DNA from 2 places in the Collinsella sp. OM07-12 genome. Region 1 is predicted to be linked to the other one. Evidence: riboswitches for the same ligand, from Rfam matches in the RefSeq annotation. Region 1 holds a riboswitch; the other holds the start of a gene.
What was found. Region 1 has a riboswitch for thiamine pyrophosphate ahead of thiC (phosphomethylpyrimidine synthase ThiC). Riboswitches for the same ligand answer to the same signal wherever they lie in the genome.
Positions count from the first base shown of each region.

Region 2: it holds a riboswitch for thiamine pyrophosphate, as region 1 does, so the genes downstream of both, thiM (hydroxyethylthiazole kinase) here and thiC (phosphomethylpyrimidine synthase ThiC) in region 1, are expected to answer to the same signal.

Region 1 covers NZ_QSTQ01000020.1:38,097-43,313, reverse strand. Annotated here, with positions in the region: gene DXB98_RS08045 (aminopeptidase) at 1-241, shown strand, start outside; gene DXB98_RS08040 (YaaA family protein) at 345-1,154, shown strand; gene DXB98_RS08035 (hypothetical protein) at 1,194-1,715, opposite strand; TPP riboswitch at 1,778-1,894, shown strand; gene thiC (phosphomethylpyrimidine synthase ThiC) at 1,886-3,220, shown strand; gene thiD (bifunctional hydroxymethylpyrimidine kinase/phosphomethylpyrimidine kinase) at 3,403-4,233, shown strand; gene DXB98_RS08020 (pentapeptide repeat-containing protein) at 4,295-4,900, opposite strand; gene DXB98_RS08015 (SGNH/GDSL hydrolase family protein) at 4,986-5,217, opposite strand, start outside.
Region 2 covers NZ_QSTQ01000009.1:13,587-18,803, forward strand. Annotated here, with positions in the region: gene DXB98_RS04500 (5-methyltetrahydropteroyltriglutamate--homocysteine S-methyltransferase) at 1-479, opposite strand, end outside; gene DXB98_RS04505 (LysR family transcriptional regulator) at 636-1,532, opposite strand; gene DXB98_RS04510 (HAD-IIB family hydrolase) at 1,543-2,451, opposite strand; TPP riboswitch at 2,513-2,623, shown strand; gene thiM (hydroxyethylthiazole kinase) at 2,675-3,514, shown strand; gene DXB98_RS04520 (thiamine-binding protein) at 3,518-3,859, shown strand; gene DXB98_RS04525 (thiamine phosphate synthase) at 3,856-4,551, shown strand; gene DXB98_RS04530 (patatin family protein) at 4,652-5,217, opposite strand, start outside.

The DNA.
Region 1 (5,217 bases):
GTATGTGGCCCTCGTCCGCGACATCATGGACGAGGCCGGCGTGGACTTCCAGACCTGCGAGCTCGGCCGCGTCAACGCGGGCGGCGGCGGCACCATCGCCTACATCATGGCCGAGTATGGCATGAACGTCATCGACTCCGGCGTTGCCGTCCTGTCCATGCACGCCCTGTGGGAGGTCGCCAACAAGGCCGATATCTACGAGGCCTATCGCGGCTACAAGGCCTTCATCGAGCGCGCCTAACCAGCCCTTCATCAGTTGCGGTGAAATACGGACTAAACTGGCCCATAAACAGCCCAAGCAGACTGTATTCCACCGCAACTTCCTTTTTGGCAGAGGAGAGTCCATGCTGCAGATCATCATTTCGCCCGCCAAGCAGATGCGCGCGGCCCAAGATGCTTTTGAAGTCCTGGGCATTCCACCTTTTGCGCACGAGACGGCTCGCCTCCACTGCGCACTGCTAGATATCGAACGAAATGAAGGCAGCGGCGGCCTGCAAGCGCTATGGAACGTGAGTGACAAACTGCTGGGGCCTTGCCTCAACACCCTGCATGAGTTCGGGCCCATCCTGAAAAACGGCGATCTCGACAATCCCGAACTCGCCCGTCACCTCTCCCCTGCCGTCATGTCCTATCACGGCATTCAATACCAGAGTATGGCGCCCGAGGTGATGGATTCCGCGCAGCTCGCATGGCTACAAGACCATCTATGGATCCTCTCCGGCCTCTACGGGTGCGTTCGTCCCTTTCATGCCGTCGAACCGTATCGGCTGGAGATGGGCGCGAAGCTCGCCGTTGACGATGCCCGAGACCTCTACGCGTTTTGGAGCGACAAGCTCGCGCGGGCTATCGCCCCGGCGGACTCAAACACCACGATCGTCAACCTCGCCAGCGTAGAGTATGCCAAAGCCGTTCTGCCCCACCTCGCGGGCGACGCCACGGCCGTCACATGCCTCTTTGGCGAGGGTATCCGCAACGGGAAGCCCATCCAACGGTCGACCGCCAGCAAAAAGGCGCGCGGCTCCATGGTGCGGTGGATGGCAGAAAACAAGCTCGAGGATGTAAGCGGGCTCACCGCGTTCGACGTTGGTTATCGTCACTTTCCCGAACTTTCAAATAAAAACACTTTGGTCTTCCTGAACGAACAGGCCTTGTAGGACCACCGCTACTTTGAATGTGCTACCTAGGCACGGCGTCTATTCCGCCAAGCCGTCGGCTTTGGCAATTTCATTTGTCGAGCCGTCCTGATAGGTAATCTTGACGTGCTCCACCTCGGACACTTTGACGCCCGACGGGGGCTCCAGGCGCCATTCCGTCAGCGCGATATCCATCGTCGTGGGCACATCCCCTTGATCTTTGAGCTCGACCAACAGCGTCTTAAGCGCCGCATCGAAGGTCACGCGCTCGATCTCTTCACCAGGAATGGAACCACCGCTCAGCTGCAGCTGGACAAATCCATCGTACGGATACCAATAGTCGCCCGGAACGGCGAGCGTATTGGCATTACCGCCAGTACTCCTCACCGTCATAATCGGTAGGCTATCATCAGCCTCGAACTCCCATGCAGCGCCGCCGCGACCACCAAACGTCCAGATACAAAAGGCAATCACCAGCACGGCAAGCACCGCAAAACCAATCGCGACAAGGCCATGGTGCGCACGGCTTTCCTCGGCCGATACATCCCATTGCGTCTCTCGATATAGATGCTTGTCTTCCATGTTCGCCTCCCCGCAAGCACGCTCGTTGGCCCAATCGTACCCATTCAGGCTATACTTGAGCCCATGACATAACGGGGAGTTTGCAGGACAAGACGGCAGGCTGAGATTGGGCGCGCCCGCCCTGACCCGCAAACCTGATATGGGTAATGCCAACGAAGGGAGCCGTGCCAATGAGCACACAGACCGAGCCCAAGCTCGTCACGCAAATCGACTTCGCCCGCGCCGGGCAAATCACGCCGCAGATGAAAGAAGTCGCCGAGCGCGAGCATCGCGACCCCGAGTACATCCGCGAGCGCGTGGCCGACGGCCGCATCGCCATCCCCGCCAACATCGTGCATATCAAAAAAGGCATGCGTGCCTTTGGCGTTGGTGAGGGCCTGTCCACCAAGGTCAACGTCAACCTGGGCATCTCGGGCGATAAGGCCGATGCCGCCGAGGAGTGGAAGAAGGTCAAGATCGCCGAGGACTTTGGCGCCGACGCCATCATGGACCTCTCCAACTCGGGCAAGACGCGCCAGTTCCGCCAGCAGCTCATCGACGAGACACCGCTCATGGTGGGCACCGTCCCCATGTACGATGCCATCGGCTACATGGAAAAGCCGCTGGTCAAGCTGACCAAGGACGATCTGCTCAAGGTCGTGCGCGCGCATGCCGAGGACGGCGTGGACTTTATGACCATCCACTGCGGCATCAACAAGTCGGTCATCAAGACCTTTAAGGAGACTGGCCGCCTCATGAACATCGTCAGCCGCGGCGGCTCGCTGCTGTTTGGTTGGATGGAGGTCACCGGTAACGAGAACCCCTTCTACGAGTTCTACGACGAGGTGCTCGAGATCTGCCACGAATACGACGTGACGATCTCGCTCGGCGACTCCTGCCGCCCGGGCTGTCTCTACGACTCCAACGACGCAACCGAGACCGCCGAGATGATCGAGCTGGGCAAGCTGTGCAAGCGCGCCTGGGCCGCCGGCGTCCAGGTCATGGTCGAGGGTCCGGGTCACATGGCGCTCGACGAGATCGCCGCCAACATGAAGCTGCAGAAGCGCCTGTGCCACAACGCCCCGTTCTATGTGCTGGGGCCGCTGGTGACCGATATCGGCGTGGGCTACGACCACATCACCGCCGCCATTGGTGGCGCCATCTCCGCGAGCTCGGGTGCCGACTTTTTGTGCTACGTGACGCCGGCCGAGCACCTGTGCCTGCCCAACGCTCAGGATGTGCTCGATGGCCTCATGGCCACCAAGATTGCCGCACACGCCGCCGACATCGCCAAGAAGGTACCGCACGCCCGTGACATGGACGACAAGATGGGTCAGGCACGCCGCAAGCTCGACTGGGATGCCATGTGGAAGTGCGCCCTCGACCCGGTCACCGGCAAGAAGCGCTACGAGGAATCCCCCGCCGCCACCGAGGGCACCTGCACCATGTGCGGCAAGATGTGCGCCGTTCGCACTGTCAACAAGGTGTTCGAAGGCACGACGATCGACCTCGGCATGGAGGACTAACCCTGTCGCCGCGGCCGCTTCTGGCGGCGAGCTGGTACCTGTCAATTGTTGACGTGTGAACATTTGCTTACATTTGCGTAAAGATTGCATCGCCCGCCCGGGTTCGACATAGAGTCGGCCCGGGCATCTTTATAATGCTGGCTTAAAGACCCATTTGATTCCGACCGAACAAGGGAGCGAACATGGATCGCAGCAAGGTACCTGCCGTCCTGTCCATCGCAGGATCCGATTCCAGCGGTGGCGCCGGCATTCAAGCCGACATCAAGACCATTACGGCGCACCGTCTGTATGCCGAGACGGCCATAACCGCCATCACGGCGCAAAACACCCTGGGCATCACCGCCGTGCAGAATATCTCGCCAGATATCGTCGCCGCGCAGATCGACGCCGTCTTTGACGACATCCGCCCGAGCGCCGTCAAGATCGGCATGGTTTCTTCTGTCGAGATTATCGAAGTCATCGCCGACCGCTTGAGCGCCTGGAACGCAACGAACGTGGTCGTGGACCCCGTCATGGTAGCCACCTCGGGCGCTCGACTCATTGCCGAGGATGCGGCCGAGGCGCTCACGCGTCGCCTGTTCCCGTTGGCGACCGTCATCACGCCCAATATCCCCGAGGCCATGGCACTGCTCGACTACGAGGTCGATTCCGAGCGCACGCAGCAAAATGCCGCCATGCTCCTCACCCGCCGCTTTGGATGCGCGTCTTTGGTTAAAGGCGGACATCTTGTCAACGAGGCCAACGACGTGCTGGCGGAGCCCGCGCCGCTCGATGACGAGGGCAACCACCTGGGCGATCCGCTCACCACGTGGTTCCGTCACAAGCGCATCGAGACCGGCAACACGCATGGCACCGGCTGCACGCTCTCGTCCGCTATCGCCTGCGCGCTGGCCCAGGGCATGGATCTTGCCGACGCCGTCAACGCCGGCAAGGCCTACCTAACGGGCGCCCTCGCCGCCGGCTTTGACATGGGCAAAGGTTCCGGCCCCGTCAACCACATGTGGAATTACTAGCCCTGCAGCAAAACCACCACAAAGGGGACAGGCACCTTTGTGGTGGTTTTTCTTTTACCACTTAATCGTCTGCGAGTTGGATGCCGAGCAAGCCCGAAAGCGCGAGCGCCTGTTCGGCATTGACTGTCAGGCCTCGCAACTCACGGTAGTCACCCGAAACAACGGGAGCCTCAAACGTGCAGCGCGATACATCAACACCACATAGCGGTGTCTTGAACACATCAACTCGCGTCAGGTCGCAGCTATCCAGGCGCAGCTGCCCCAACTTGGCCCCCTGGAGCGCCGCCTCGGTCAGGCGCACATCGCACGCCGTGATGGGGCCAATGCGTCCCTCCGAAAGGTTCGCGTAGCTCAGGTCGCATGATGCAAACGAAACGTTCGACAGGCGCGCCTTGACCAAGTTGAGCCCCGGCGCCGAGCAATCAACAAAGTCGCATCGGTTGAGCCAGCAGCCTTCCATATTGCAGCGGATAAAGCGACAACCGCGAAATACGACGTCACGAAACGTCGAACCACTCCAGTCGACGCCATCGAATACGCAGGAGCGGAACACGATGCCGTCAAAGGTCGCACCGTTCGCCACGTCATAGGCGAGCTCCAGCTCCTCAAAAGCGGTATTTGAGACAAGCTCATCCCCCTCGGCAAACAGGTCAATGAGCTCATCCATGCCCATGTGGCAGCCAAGCCGCTCGTTTACCCGGGCAAAACCACCACAAAAGTGCCTGTCCCCTTTGTGGTGGTTTGGGGCTGCGCTACTCACCGAGCATCTCTTGGAGCTTGGCTGCCACGGCATGTCCCAAGCTCTCGTGGCTTTCGGGCATCATATGCAGATAGTCGATATCGCCCGGCTCGGCAAAGTCGGCGGCGTTCAAAAAGTCGCAGCCAAACTGCTCGGCTACGTGCGCGTAGTACTCGGCAAAATGCTCCGAGGCCTCGACGGAATGCTCGTCAAAATCGGTCATATACACATCGGCGATTTGCGGC
Region 2 (5,217 bases), on a different contig from region 1:
TGCTGGCCATCGCAGCGGTCGAGCGTGACTTCGGAGAACGTCTGAATCGGCGCCGGAATGGTCTGTCGCGCGACCTGACCCTCCCCCTCGAGCGCCTTGACAAATTTGAAGTGCTCGACGAACGGATGATTCTCGCCGCTAATGGGACCGGTTACCACGGCGGTGTCGGCGGTAGTCTCCTCATCGTGGAACATATAGCCTGTACGCGAGGTGCGACGCTCGACGCCGTTCAGCCCCCACATAAAATCGAGGTGCCAGTAGCTGCGGCGAAACTCGCCATCGGTGATGACCTGCAGGCCGGCGGCCTTTTGCTTTGCCACCAAATCGCGGATGGCATCGTCCTCGACGGCCTTAAGTCCCTCGGCATCAAGCGTGCCTGCCGTATAGGCAGCACGAGCGTCCTTTACGGCCTGCGGACGAAGAAAGCTGCCGACGATATCGGCGCGAAACGGTGCGTTCGGTTGAATCGAAGTGCTCATAGATATCTCCCTTTTGCATTGGTTGCTTTACCGGGACAGAGTATGAGCGTTCATATGGCCATCGTAAAATATACGTTTATAACAGTTTGATATAGATGCTTCCTATGTCACTCTGGACTGCCATAAAGGGACTTGAACCGTGGGGAACACAGCAGCCTAGATATGCTGACGAATCGCGTCGATATAGGCCCGACCGTAGCGCGTGAGCGTCGTGTTCTTGCGCGTGATGATGCCAATCTCCATGTACTCGTCCACGTCGAGCGGAATCGAGATAATGCCGGGGCCGTTGAGCTCGTGGCTAATCACGCCCGAACACACCGTGTAGCCGTTGAGGCCCATGACCAGGTTGAACAACGTCGCGCGGTCGCGCACGCGGATATTCTTGCGACGCTCAAACGTCGAGGTCAGCTCCTCGGAATAGTAAAACGAATTGTAGCTGCCCTGCTCGTAGGACAGGAACGGATAATCTTCCAAGTCCTCGAGCGTCACGCTGGAGCGGTCCGCCAGCGGATGGTCGGCACAGACGAAGATATGAGGCGTGGCACAGAAGAGCCCTTCGAACACGAGCTCGTTGGCCGCCAGCATGCGCTCGATGACCTCGCGGTTGTGCTCGGACAGATATAGGATGCCCAGTTCGCTTTTCATATGCGCGACGTCCTCGATAATCTCGTGAGTCTGCTCCTCGCGCAGGGTAAAGTCGTAGCGCGCGGCATCGAACTCACGGATCACATCGACAAACGCGTTGACGGCAAAGGAGTAATGCTGGCAGCTCACGCTAAAATGCGGCACCTGCTCGGATGCTCCTTTGTACTTACCCTCGAGCAGATCAGCCTGATCGAGCACCTGGCGCGCATAGCCCAAGAAGGTCTCGCCCTCCTCGGACACAATGACGCCCTTGTTGGTGCGCTCAAAGATATGCACGCCCATCTCGTTTTCGAGATCGCGAATCGACGCGGTAATCGAAGGCTGCGACACATAGAGGCGACGCGAGGCCTCGGTGATGCTGCCACATTCGGCAACCTTTACAACGTACCTGAGCTGCTGAAGCTTCATGGCTTTCTCCCTAGACGTTCGCGATGCCGAAGTCTGCCGCGTTCATCTGACGCATAAATGACGGCATCTCACCCGTCGCGGCGCAGGCGGCAATCTGATGCAGCGCTGCGGCAACCGCATCATCTGCCGCAGCGCCGATATGCCAGCGTGCGGCAGCCGTGACGGCCTCGTTGGCATTGGCGACCGCAACGGAGTTGGGAACGGCATCGATCATGGGCAGGTCGTTATCGGAATCGCCAAATACGGCCACCTCGTCGGGCGTTAGGCCCAAAGCGCGCGCCAGCTCCAGCGCAGCGCAGCCCTTGTCCCAACCAGCCGGAAGGATGTCGAACAGGCGCACACGGTTGTTGGGAAACACAAGCGAGAGCTCCGGCACCTCGGCGGCAACGCGCTCGCGTAGCTCCGCGAGTTCCTCACGCGAACGGGCGCTCCAGATATTCGCCTTGAACACCGGCGCATCATCGACGACAGGGCGGCACGGGGCCTCTTCGCCCTTGAGCCACGCATTGCCGCCCGATTCCATAGCGCGGCGCACACGCTCGGCATCACGTGTCACGCAATAGGCATCGTTATCCCAAAAGCCATCACCCAAGCTGTATACCTTCAGATAGGTATCGTCGGTTTCTTCTTCCAGATAGGCGGCCAAGCGCATAAGCGCATCGTTATCGGTCGCACGCGAGGCGACCACTTCGCCATCGACAAACATGACCTGGCCGTTGCAGAATGCGCCGGTCGAAAAACACTCGGAATGATTTTTAAACATCCAGCCCATCGCAGACGGTTGGCGACCCGAAACCGGACCAAAGTGCAGACCCGCCGCCTGCATGGCATGAATGCCCTCGATGGCATAGTCGCTGGCGCCGTCATGCCCGGCCGGAATCAGCGTATCGTCCATATCGGTCAGCACGAGTTTGATCATAAGGTCCCCCAGTCGTTTTCATCCTAACCATTGTACCGATGCGCTAGTATAGGGAACAACAGATTCGATGCGGGAGTGCCGGCGGTGCAAACCACAAGGCTGAGAGGGCATGGGGCCCAATCCTTTGAACCTGTCAGTTAATGCTGGCGTAGGGAGCATGCCGCCTTTTTAGGGGCGCTGTCTATGCACAGCGCCCCTTTTCTATGCCAAGGAGGCATGTGCAGTGATCGATTCGGAACAGCTTAAGCAAAACGTGGTCAAGGCCGTGGAGGAGATTCGTGCCACCAATCCCATGGCCGGCTCCATCACCAACACGGTAACGATTGACTTTGTCGCCAACGCGCAGCTCGCCGTGGGCGGTTCGGCCGCCATGGTCTATCTGCCCGACGAGGGCGAGGCACTCGTTGCCGGCGGCGGCGCCATCTATCTGAACATGGGCACGCTCTTCCCCATCTACGAGCAGACGATTCCCCGCGCGGCCAAGGCGGCACATGACGCCGGCAAGCCCTGGGTGCTCGATCCGGTGGGCCTGGGCATCGGCAGCCTGCGCACCCAACTGGTAAACGAACTCAAGCAGTACAAGCCCGCCATCGTGCGCGGCAATGCCTCCGAGATTATCGCGCTCGCCGGTCTGTGGGGCCTTGAGGGCGAAGCGGCCGATCTGAGCCGCGTGCGTGGCGTCGATACCACCGACACGGTAGACGCCGCCCGTGATGCCGCCGTGGCGCTCGCCCGCTACACCGGCGGCGCCGTAGTGGTCTCGGGCGAAGTCGACCTGATTACCGACGGCACGACCGTTGCCAAGTCCCACGGCGGCAGCCCACTCATGTCCAAGATCACCGGCTGCGGCTGTTCGCAGGGCGGCGTGCTGGCCGTGTACGCCTGCGCCACCGACCCGTTTACGGCGGCCATCTGCGGCACCGCCGTCTACAACGTTGCCGGCACGCGTGCCGCCGCCGTTGCCGATGCCCCGGCAAGCTTTAAGGTCGCCTTTATCGACGAGCTCTACCGCGCAACCGCCCAGGACATTGCCGATAACCAACTCGAGCTCGAAGAGGCATAAGCCATGTCCAAGCCCGCAACCAATGCCGGCATGAACACACTCGTCGCTGTGGCCATCGCCCCGTGCGGCACCGGCGACGAGCTATCTGCCGAAGTCGCCGAGGTCGTACACGTCATTCGCGAGAGCGGCCTTCCCAACCGCACCACCTCGATGTTCACCGAGATCGAGGGCGACTGGGACGAGGTCATGCAGGTCGTGCGCGACGCGACCTTCGTGTTGGCGAGCAAGGGCATCCGCACCGAAGTCGTGCTCAAAGCCGATATTCGACCCGGATTTACCGACACCATGACCGGCAAACTCGAGCGCATGGAAGCGCAGATCAAAAAGCAGGAGGAAGCACGATGAGCATCCGCGACAACCTTGATATCTCGGCCTACCTGGTACTCGGCCCCGAAAACACCCTCGGACGCCCCGTGAGCGATGTGGTGACCCAGGCGCTCGATGCCGGCTTTACCTGCATCCAGGTGCGCTCCAAGGTGGCAAGTGCCCGCGAGATCATCGCACTGACGGGCGATGCCGCACAGGCCATCGCTCAGGCCGGCAAAACCGGACAGGTCGCTCTGCTGATCGATGACCGTCTTGACTGCGTACTCGCCGCACGCGAGCAGGGCATCGCTGTCGACGGCGTGCATGTTGGCCAGAGCGACATCCCCGTCGAGGTCTGCCGCAAACTTTTGGGCCCAGATGCCATCGTGGGCCTTTCGGCCCGCTGCGAGGAGATGCTCGAGTACGTCAAGACCGCCGACATGAGCCTGGTCGATTACCTGGGCGTAGGCCCGCTCCACGAGACCGAGACCAAGCGCGACTGCGGACGTGCTGCCGACGGCTCCATCATCACCAAGAGCTTTGAGGACCTGGCTGCCCTCCATGCGGCAAGCCCCGTGCCCATCGTGGTGGGCGGCGGCGTCAAAACGGCCGATCTTCCGCAGCTCAAGACCACCGGCGTCGACGGCTTCTTTGTGGTGAGCGCCGTCTGCAGTGCCGACGACCCCTACGCCGCAGCCAAGGAGCTCGTCGATACCTGGCAGCAGGCATAGGCCCATGCCAAGCAGCTGCTCCGCAGCCCCATATCTTCAATAGCGGAAAGCGCATCCCAGTTTGGACGTCCATTTTGGGATGCGCTTTCCGCCGTGGCCCCTACCCCGCCAGATACGCTTCCAGCGCCGGCAGCGTCGCCTCCGCATCGCGACGGCCGATCTGATAGATGCGCTCGAGCTCATCGGGCTCGCGGCACAGCGACGGCACCTTCACCGATTCGCTCGGCCGCACCACAAAGATCTCGCCAGCGGCTTCGCGGCGCGCCAGGTCATCGAGCGTGGCATTGTAGACCTCGTGCCGATGCTCAAGAGCCGCGACAAACTCCGGATAGTGACGATACACGCGACGCAGCATGGGCATCACGCTATTGGGTTGCTTTACAAAGCCCGCCGGCTGCGTCAGCACCACCACGTTGCGGTCATAACCCTGCTCAAACAGCCAAGTGCTGGGAATGGAATCGGCAACACCGCCATCCAAGTACTTACGACCCTCGATGGCAACAGGACGCGTCGCCACGGGAATCGCCGACGACGCCCGGATCCACTCAATATCGCGCTCGTCGCCATAGGGCAGGTCATGGTAGACGGCCTGCCCCGTCTTAAGATCGGTACATACGCACGTAAACCGCATGGGGCAGGCGCGATATGCCTCCAGATCGATGGGAT